Regions from separate parts of the Nonomuraea sp. NPDC049655 genome, predicted to be linked through region 3. Evidence: riboswitches for the same ligand, from Rfam matches in the RefSeq annotation. Region 3 holds a riboswitch; each other region holds the start of a gene.

Region 1 (3,265 bases), on a different contig from region 3:
CCTTCATCACGTCCTTCCCGTCGAGGAACACCGCGGGAACCTGTGGCCCGCCGCCGCCACGGCGCACGCCGAGCAGCTTGTGGTCCTTGAGGAGTTGCTTGGCCCGCCCGATCGAGAGGTCGAGGCGTGAGGCCACTTCGGGGAGAGTGAGCCACTCGTCGACGAGCTGGTCGGTCTCCCGGTCGATCTGTGCAACAGAAAGCGTCACGAAACCACAACTACCACATGCCGTCCTTGCTCAAACAACACAATCCCGTAGGGGGACCTCTGGATCTACCAGGCGTTCTGTGTCGAGGCGATGCCCGCCTTCGATGATCCTACGGCCCTGCACGTAGTCCCGGGGCCGGTCGACGGCGAGCACGGCGGCGAGGGTGTCGCCGGACGTCAGCCAGACGGCCGACCACTTGCCCTCGGGCTCGCCCCGGTAGAGCAGGCGGTCGCCGGAGGGGTGGTGGCCGATGTACTGGACCATGTGGCCGAACTGCTCGGACCAGAAGTAGGGGGCCGGGTCGTAGACGGCCTCCTCCCCCAGCAGGGTCGCGGCGGCGACCTCGGGCGAGCCGAGCGCGGTGTCCCAGTGCTCGACGCGCAGCCGGACGCCGTAGCGGCGCGACCACCAGGCCGCGCAGTCGCCGGCGGCGACCACGTTCGGCATGGACGTGCGCAGGTGCTCGTCGGTGACGACGCCGTTGTGCAGGTCGATGTCGGAGCCGGCCAGCCACTCGACGGCCGGGCGCACGCCGATGCCCGTGACGACCACGTGCGCCTGGACGAACTCGCCGCCCACCAGCCGCACGCCGCCCTCGTCCACCTCGTCGACCATGGTGTTCAGGCGCAGGTCGATGCCGTCGTACCAGTGTCGCGTGCGGGCGCCGATCTCCGGGCCCACGGCGTTGGCCAGCGGGGCGGGGCCGGCCTCGATCACGGTCACCGAGCAGCCGGCCTTGCGGGCGGCGGTGGCGACCTCGGCGCCGATCCAGCCGGCGCCGATGATCGCCACATGGGCTCCGGCCACGAGCCCGGCGCGCAGCTCGTGGGCGTCGTCGAGGGTGCGCAGGACGTGCTGGGGGCCGTCGCCGGGCACGGTGATCGGCTCGGTGCCGGTGGCGATCACGAGACCGTCGTAGCCGAGCTCGCCCTCGGTCGTCTCCACGACGCCCTCACGCAGGGCCTTGGCGGTGACGCCTGGCCAGAAGTCGACCTCCAGCGCGTCGAGGTCGGCCTCCAGGAAGCTGGAGTCGGCCGCGCCGGACAGCACGGCTTTGGACAACGGCGGACGGTCGTAGGGCCGATGGCGCTCCTGGCCGATCAGCGTGATCCGTCCGGTGAAGCCGCGCCCGCGCAGCGCCTCCGCGCTGCGCAGCCCGGCCAGGCCCGCTCCCACCACTACGACATGGTTCACGTTCATGACCATAACGGGGGCGGTGCCGGCACGTCGCGCCGAGGCCGTAGGCTGGAGGCGCAAGACGCGCGGGAGTCCGGCCGTCACCGGGCTGAGAGGAAGGCTTGAGCGGGCCTTCGACCGCAAGACACCTGATCCGGATCATGCCGGCGAAGGGAGCGCGGATGAATGTGATCGTGGGCGGCGGGGTCGTCGGGTTGTCGATCGCCTGGCGGCTGGCCCGCGAGGGGCTGCCCGTCACGGTGGTCGATCCGGCCCCGGGGCGCGGGGCGTCCTACGCGGCGGCCGGGATGCTGGCGCCCGTCAGCGAGGTCGCCTACACCGAGGAGCCGCTGCTGCGGCTGGGGGCCGCCTCGCTGAGCCGATGGCCGTCCTTCGCCGCCGAACTGGCCGCCGACGCGGGCCTCGGCCCGGATCTCGGGGCGCGCTCTGGGGCAGGTCTCGGCACGGGGCTGAGCGGCGGTCCCGGTCGCGGGGCCGGGGCGAGGGCCGGGGAGGCGTTCGGGGGCGCGTTCGGGGTGATCGGGCCGGAGGGGGCCGCCGGCCGTGCGCTCGACCTGCGCGCCGACGGCACGCTCGACGTCGCCTTCGGGGCCGACGACCTCGCGGCGCTCGACGACCTGGCGGCGTTCATGGACAAGCTGGGGCTGCGGGTCGAGCGGCTGACCGGGCGCGAGTGCCGGCGTCTGGAGCCCATGCTGGCCCCTTCGGTGCGCGGCGGGCTGCTGGCCCCCGGTGACGCCTGGGTCGATCCGCGCCGGGTCACGGCGGCGCTGCTGGCCGCGCTCGACCGGCTGGGCGTGCCCGTCGTGCGGGCGCGGGTGACCGGCCTGCTGCGCGACGGCGACGCCGCTCCGGCCGCCGCGACCGGCGCTGGGACCAGCTCTGGAACCGGTGCTGGAACCGGTGCTGGGACAGGCCGTGCGGCAGGATCTGTGGCGGGAGCTGTGACCGGTGCTGTGAGGGGGGTGCGGCTTGAGGCCGTGCCCGGTCAGCCTGAGCCGGCGGTGCCGGAGATCGCGGCCGAGCGGGTGGTGCTGGCCGCCGGGGCGTGGAGCGGGGAGCTGGCCGACGTGCCCGTCCGGCCGGTCAAGGGGCAGATCATGCGGTTGCGCTCGCCGCAGCCGCTGCTCGGCCGGTGCGTACGCGGGATGGTGCACGGCGCGCCCGTCTACCTCGTCCCCAGGGGCGACGGCGAGCTGGTGCTCGGGGCGACCCAGGAGGAGCTGGGGTTCGACACCCGGGTGACCGCGGGCGGGCTCTACGAGCTGCTGCGCGACGCCAGGGAGCTGGTGCCGGGCGTCACCGAGTTGGAGGTCGCCGACGTGGTCGCCGGGCTGCGTCCGGGCACCCCCGACAACCTGCCGATCATCGGGGCGGGCGAGGTCCCCGGGCTGGTACTGGCGACCGGCCACCACCGGGGCGGGGTGCTGCTGGCCCCCCTGACGGCGGTCCTGGTCACGTCGGCGGTGCTGACACCGTCCACGACGACGGCGTCCCCGGCGGCGGCCCCGACGACGGCCCAGACGGCCACACAGACGGCGGGCCAGACGGCGGGCCGGACAGGCATGCAGACGGCGGCCCAGGCAGCGGCTCGGGTGGCGGAGGTTTCGACGGGCGCGGGGATTCTGACGGGTGAGGAGGGCGAGCTGGCCGCGCTGTGCTCGCCCGCGAGATTTCGGGATATTTCATGATTGTGACGATCAACGGCGCCGCGCACGAGGTGGCCGACGGCACCACCGTGGCCCAGGCCGTACGGACGCTGACCACCGCCACCACCGGCGTGGCCGTGGCCGTGAACGACGAGGTGGTGACGCGGAGCTCCTGGGAGACGACGGCGCTCGGCGACCGCGACCGCGTCGA
Region 2 (3,265 bases), on a different contig from region 3:
GTTCGGCCGGGTCCGCCTCGACCTCGGCCAGCGCATGCCCGACCTGCCGACCGACCGCGTGCTGGCCGCCTACGAAGGCGCCGGCACCCCGTCCGACAAAGCCCTGGAGACGCTGTACTTCCAGTACGGCCGGTACCTGCTGATCGCCTGCTCCCGCCCCGGCTCGCTGCCGGCCAACCTCCAGGGGGTGTGGAACGCGTCCAACTCGCCGCCGTGGGAGTCCGACTACCACACCAACATCAACCTGCAGATGAACTACTGGCCGGCCGAGCCGGCGAACCTGGCCGAGACGGCGGTGCCGTACCAGGAGTTCGTGGCGGGGCTGCGCGCGCCCGGACGCGAGACCGCGCGGTCGATGTTCGGCTCGGCGGGGTGGGTGGTGCACTCCAACACCAACCCGTTCGGGTTCACGGGGGTGCACGACTGGCCCACGTCGTTCTGGATGCCGGACGCCGCCGGCTGGCTGGTGCGCCAACTCTACGAGCGTTACCTGTTCGACGGCGACGAGCGCCACCTGCGCGGGCACGCCTATCCGGCGATGCGCGAGGCCGCCGAGTTCTGGCTGGCCAACCTGTGTCCCGACGCGCGTGACGGCAGCCTCGTCGTCTCGCCCGCGTACTCGCCCGAGCACGGCGACTTCACCGCGGGCGCGGCCATGCCGCAGCAGATCGTCCGGGACCTGTTCGCCTGCACGGCCGCGGCCGCGCGCACGCTCGGCGTGGACGCCGAGTTCGCCGGACGGCTGCGCGAGGCGGCCGACCGGCTCGATCCCGGGCTACGGGTCGGTTCCTGGGGGCAGCTCCAGGAGTGGAAGGCCGACCTCGACGACCCGTCCGACCGGCACCGGCACGTCTCCCAGCTCTACGCCCTGCACCCCGGGACGCAGCTCACCGCTCCCGAGCACCTGGCCGCGGCGCGCACCACGCTCGAAGCGCGCGGCGACGGCGGCACGGGCTGGAGCATGGCCTGGAAGGTCAACTTCTGGGCCCGGCTCAAGGACGGCGACCGCGCCCTGGCCATGCTGAGCGGGCAACTGCGCGCCAGCACGCTGCCCAACCTGTGGGACACGCATCCGCCGTTCCAGATCGACGGGAACCTCGGCGCGACCGCCGGGGTGGCCGAGATGCTGCTCCAGAGCCACGCCGGCGTCATCGAGCTGCTGCCCGCGCTGCCGGCCGCCTGGCGCGCGGGCTCGTTCGACGGGCTGCGCGCCCGCGGCGGCTTCACCGTCGGGGTGACCTGGGCGGACGGCGTGCCGGTCGAGGTCAGGCTGTCGTCGGCGCGCGGCGGGACCGCCCGGCTGCGCGGCCCCGGGTTCGCGCTCGACCTGGAGACTAGGGCTGGGGAGAGCTGCGCGCTGTCGCCAGCACGCTGAACCACGTGCGGTGGGTGACGTTCGTCTCGTGCCAGGCGACCGCGAACCCGGCCGCGTCCAGCACCGCGAGCAGGTCGCCCGCGTCGCGGTGGACGAACCAGCGCTCGTACTCCGTCCGGTACGGCACCGGCTCCCAGCCCTCGCCGTCGCCCAGGGCGGTGGTCAGCGCGAGCACCCCGCCGGGGCGCAGCGCCGCGTGCCAGGCGCGCAACGTCGCCTCGGTCTGCTCGGACGGCACGTGCACGAGGGCCGCGGCCGACCAGAGGCCGTCCAGGGAGGCCGGCGACAGCGGCGGGCGTCGCAGATCGCCCAGGACGGTGGGCACGCCGTGCCCGGCGGCGAGCCTGGCCATCTCGATCGACAGGTCCACACCCACGGTGGTCAGGCCGCGTCCGGCGAACCAGGCCGACTCGCGCCCCGGGCCGCATCCCAGGTCGGCGACCGTGGCTCCGGCGGGCAGGGCCGAGGCGAACCGGTCGCGGAAGGCCGCGAACGAGGGTGGCGGTTCGGTGAACTGCTCGTCGAACTGGCGCGCGATGCGGTCGTAGGTGGCGGTCGTGTGCGCAATGGGATCAGACATCCCCTTGATCCTGCCACGCGCGGGGTTATGATCGCGATGACCAACGCGGGAGCCCGGTGCGGACCGGGCTGAGAGGACGGCTGTCAGCCGCCGACCGCCAGAACCTGCTCCGGATAATGCCGGCGAAGGGAGTTTGCGCGATGAGCGACGCGCGCTTTTCCAAGATCTACATCGGTGACCTTCAGGTGCCGATGCGCGAGGTCAGGCTGTCGAACGGCACGTCGGTGCGGCTCTACGACACCTCGGGGCCGTCGCGTGCCGACCGCTCGGCGTGGGGCTCGCCGGTCACCCAGCTCGGCGCGGCGCGGCGCGGCGTGGTGACCAAGGAGATGGAGTTCGTGGCCGTCCGGGAGGGGATGACGCCCGAGTTCGTCCGGCAGGAGGTCGCGGCCGGGCGGGCGGTCATCCCCGCCAACGTCAACCATCCGGAGTCCGAGCCGATGGCGATCGGCCGGAACTTCCTGGTCAAGATCAACGCCAACATCGGCAACTCCGCCGTCACCTCCTCGATCGAGGAGGAGGTCGAGAAGATGACCTGGGCCACCCGGTGGGGCGCCGACACCGTCATGGACCTGTCCACCGGGCCGAACATCCACGAGACCCGCGAGCAGGTCATCCGCAGCTCGCCCGTCCCGGTCGGGACCGTGCCCATCTACCAGGCGCTGGAGAAGGTGGGCGGGCGGCCCGAGGCGCTGTCGTGGGAGGTCTACCGCGACACCCTGATCGAGCAGTGCGAGCAGGGCGTCGACTACGTGACGGTGCACGCGGGCGTGCGGCTGGCGCACGTCCCGCTGACCGCCCGCCGCAAGACCGGGATCGTCTCGCGCGGGGGCTCGATCATGGCCGCCTGGTGCCTGGCCCACCACCGCGAGAGCTTCCTGTACGAGCACTTCGACGAGATGTGCGCCCTGCTGGCCCGCTACGACGTGACGTTCTCGCTGGGCGACGGGCTGCGCCCCGGCTCGATCGCGGACGCCAACGACGAGGCCCAGTTCGCCGAGCTGCGCACCCTGGGCGAGCTGACCAAGATCGCGCACGCGCACGACGTGCAGGTGATGATCGAGGGCCCCGGCCACGTGCCCATGCACAAGATCAAGGAGAACGTCGACCTGCAGCGCGAGCTCTGCGACGACGTGCCCTTCTACACCCTCGGCCCGCTCGTCACCGACATCGCCCCCGGCTACGACCACATCACCTCGGGCATCGGCGCCGCCATGATCGCCTGGTACGGCACCGCCATGCTCTGCTACGTCACCCCCAAGGAGCACCTCGGCCTGCCCAACCGCGACGACGTCAAGACCGGCGTGATC
Region 3 (3,265 bases):
CGTGCCGTAGCTTTCTGGGACGTGCCGTAGTCGCGTGCCGGTCCGGCGCGCGCCATACCCTGGGGGCATGCCGGAACTTCCCGAGGTGGAGTCGCTCACCAACTTCCTGCGCGAGCGGGCGGTCGGCCGTTCGATCGCCGGCGTCGACGTCGTCGGCTTCCAGGCGCTCAAGACGTTCGACCCGCCGGTCACCGCGCTCGGCGGGCTCACCGTCACGAACGTGTCGAGGCACGGCAAGTTCCTCGACCTCGACTGCGACGGCCTGCACCTGATCATCCATCTGGCCCGCGCCGGCTGGCTGCGCTGGCGCGACGACCTGACCGGCGCGCGGCCGGTGCGGCCGGGCAAGGGGCCGCTGGCCGTACGCGTACGGCTGGCGCCGGACGACGACGGCCTGGCCCCCGGCTTCGAGCTGACCGAGGCCGGCACGCAGAAACGGCTGGCCGTCTACGTCACCGACAAGCCGGAGGACGTGCCCGGCGTCGCCGCCCTGGGCCCCGACCCGCTCGACGACGCCTTCACCGTCGAGGCGCTCAAGCGCATCGTGGGCGGCAACCGCACCCAGATCAAGGGGCTGCTGCGCGACCAGAAGGTGATCGCGGGCATCGGCAACGCCTACTCCGACGAGGTGCTGCACGCGGCGAGGATGTCGCCGTTCAAGATCGCCGCGACGCTGACCGACGCGCAGATAGCCGACCTGCACGAGGCCATCGTGACGACGTTGCGCGACGCCGTCGAACGGGCGCACGGGCTGGCCGCCAAAGACCTCAAGGCGGAGAAGAAGTCCGGGCTGCGCGTGCACAACCGGGCCGGCCAGCCGTGCGACGTGTGCGGCGACACGATCCGCGAGGTGTCCTTCGCCGACTCCGCGCTCCAGTACTGCCCGACCTGCCAGACGGGCGGGAAGCCGCTGGCCGACCGGCGGATGTCGCGCCTGCTCAAGTAGGGTCCCGGGCGCGGGATGATGGAGGCATGACCGTTCCAGAGATCGACGTCACCGCCGTTCCCGACGACGCCTACCTGCTCGACGTCCGCGAGCAGGACGAGTGGCTGGCCGGCCACGCCCCCGAGGCCGTGCACATCCCCATGTCGCAGATCCAGGGCCGGGTCGAGGAGGTGCCCGCCGACCGCACCGTCTACGTGGTGTGCCGGGTCGGCGGCCGGTCGATGCAGGTCACGGCGTGGCTCAACCAGCTCGGGCGCGACGCCGTCAACGTGGGCGGCGGCATGCAGTCGTGGGAGTTCGCGCGCCGTCCGATGGTCAGCGAGACCGGGCAGGATCCTTTCGTGGCCTGAATGCCCCACTGTGGCGGTTCCGCCGCCATTGAGGCATGATGAGGGCGCCAACTGCATAGTCGCGGGAGCTCGGGGTGCCGGGCTGAGAGGGCAGCAACACAGCCGCTGCCGACCGCCTGAACCTGTCCGGGTAATGCCGGCGTAGGGAGTGTGCGATGACGCATGTCGTCGACGAAGTTCCGCTGACCCTTGACGGCGCGCCCCCCAAGACCCTCGGCGTCCTCGACCAGGGCGCGCTCTGGGCCAACCTCGGTGTCAGCCTCCTCGGCTTCTCCGGCGCGCTCGTCCTGATCGATCCCCTGGGCGACGCGCCGCTCAGCCTCGTGGCCGCGCTCACGGCCGCCGTGGTCGGCAGCCTCATCGGCACGGCCATGGTCGGCCTGTCGGCCATCCCCGGCACGCAGACCGGGCGGCCGGCGATGGTGCTGCTGCGCGGGCTGTTCGGGGCGAAGATGTCGTACGTCCCGTCCGTGCTGAACATCGTGCAGATGCTCGGCTGGGGGGCCTTCGAGCTCTGGGTGATCGCCAAGGCCGCGAACGCGATCTTCGGCGGCGTCCCGTACCAGGTGTGGGTGGTGGTGGCGGGGGTGCTGACCACCGCGCTCGCCGTCTGGCCGCTCGGGTCGATCCGGCTGCTGCGCCGGTACGTGACCGCCGGCGTGATCGTGTCGCTGATCTGGTTCACCGTGTCGTTCCTGGGCGAGGCGCCGACGTACACGGGCGGGTCGTGGACGGCCTTCGCCCCGGCCGTCGACTACGTCATCGCCCTGTCGGTGTCGTGGGTGCCGATGGCCGCCGACTTCGCCAGGCACTCGCGTTCCAGCCGGGCCGCCTTCACCGGCGTCGTCGGCGGCTACACCGTCGCCCAGGTGGCCTGCCTGGCACTCGGCGTGTACGCGGTGGCCATCGCGGGCGCCCAGGCGGTCCAGGCCGACGGCATGGTCGTGTTCCAGCCGTTCGTCGCGGCGCCGCTGGGCGCGCTGTTCTTCGGCATCCTGGTGCTGCGCGAGACCGACCAGTCCTTCGCCAACGTCTACTCCACCACCGTCTCGCTGCAGAACCTGATGCCGAAGGTGGACCGGCGGGTCGTCTCCACCGCGATCGGAGTGCTCACCACCGCGATCGCCCTGGTCGTGGACGTCACCTCCTACGGCGCGTTCCTCGGGGTGATCGGCGCGGTGTTCGTGCCGATGTTCGCGGTGCTGGCCGTCGACTACTTCGTGCTCGGCGGCGCGGCCCGCTGGAACACCGCCGAGGACGCGCCCTCGCGCTGGCTGATGCTGCTGCCGTGGGCGCTGGGCTTCGCCGCCTACTGGTTCACCACCTCGACGCCCACGGTCGCCGGCTGGGACGGCTTCTGGGCCTCCGCCCGCGAGGCCGTCGGCTTCACGCGGGAGCCGTGGATGAACGGCGCGCTCGGCGGCGCGCTGGTCGCGGCCCTGGTGACGCTGCTCATCGGCGTGCTCGGCCGGCGCCGCTCAGCGGCCCGCTGAGACCCGGCGTTCGACGTTGAGCAGGTGCTGCTTGGCGGCCACGCCTCCGGCGTAGTCGCCGAGCTCGCCGTCCTCGCGGACCACCCGATGACAGGGCACGATCACGCACACCGGGTTGGCGCCGACCGCGTTGCCGACCGCGCGAAGGGCGCGCGGCCGTCCGATGCTCGCGCCGATCTCCTCGTACGTCGTGGTCGTGCCGTAGGGCACGGCCATGGTCTTCTGCAGCACGGTACGGGCGAACGGCGTGGCCAGCGCGAGGTCGACCGGCGTGGCGAAGGTGCGCAGCCGGCCGGAGAAGTACGCGTCGAGCTCCCGGCGCACCGGGTCGAGGCGGCGGGCGTCGGGCCCGATGAACGTGCCGACCTCCTTGGCCACCCGCTCGAACACGGTGTTCTCGGCCTCGAAACTGCAGGCCGCGATGCCCTTGCCGGTCACCGCGAGCACCAGCCTGCCCACCGCGCCGTCGTAGGTGC

The links. A riboswitch is a leader RNA that binds a small molecule or an ion and turns the genes downstream of it on or off. The one in region 3 is predicted to bind thiamine pyrophosphate.
Region 1: it holds a riboswitch for thiamine pyrophosphate, as region 3 does, so the genes downstream of both, ACIBQ6_RS17880 (FAD-dependent oxidoreductase) here and ACIBQ6_RS16525 (purine-cytosine permease family protein) in region 3, are expected to answer to the same signal.
Region 2: it holds a riboswitch for thiamine pyrophosphate, as region 3 does, so the genes downstream of both, thiC (phosphomethylpyrimidine synthase ThiC) here and ACIBQ6_RS16525 (purine-cytosine permease family protein) in region 3, are expected to answer to the same signal.

The regions. Positions count from the first base shown of each region.
Region 1 covers NZ_JBITLS010000005.1:183,199-186,463, reverse strand. Annotated here, with positions in the region: gene ACIBQ6_RS17890 (Rv2175c family DNA-binding protein) at 1-208, opposite strand, end outside; gene ACIBQ6_RS17885 (FAD-dependent oxidoreductase) at 239-1,408, opposite strand; TPP riboswitch at 1,461-1,577, shown strand; gene ACIBQ6_RS17880 (FAD-dependent oxidoreductase) at 1,567-3,096, shown strand; gene thiS (sulfur carrier protein ThiS) at 3,093-3,265, shown strand, end outside.
Region 2 covers NZ_JBITLS010000008.1:340,731-343,995, forward strand. Annotated here, with positions in the region: gene ACIBQ6_RS26785 (glycosyl hydrolase family 95 catalytic domain-containing protein) at 1-1,375, shown strand, start outside; gene ACIBQ6_RS26790 (class I SAM-dependent methyltransferase) at 1,335-1,955, opposite strand; TPP riboswitch at 1,991-2,103, shown strand; gene thiC (phosphomethylpyrimidine synthase ThiC) at 2,096-3,265, shown strand, end outside.
Region 3 covers NZ_JBITLS010000004.1:522,571-525,835, forward strand. Annotated here, with positions in the region: gene ACIBQ6_RS16510 (TenA family protein) at 1-10, shown strand, start outside; gene ACIBQ6_RS16515 (Fpg/Nei family DNA glycosylase) at 68-946, shown strand; gene ACIBQ6_RS16520 (rhodanese-like domain-containing protein) at 973-1,296, shown strand; TPP riboswitch at 1,348-1,461, shown strand; gene ACIBQ6_RS16525 (purine-cytosine permease family protein) at 1,452-2,789, shown strand; gene ACIBQ6_RS16530 (methylated-DNA--[protein]-cysteine S-methyltransferase) at 2,775-3,265, opposite strand, start outside.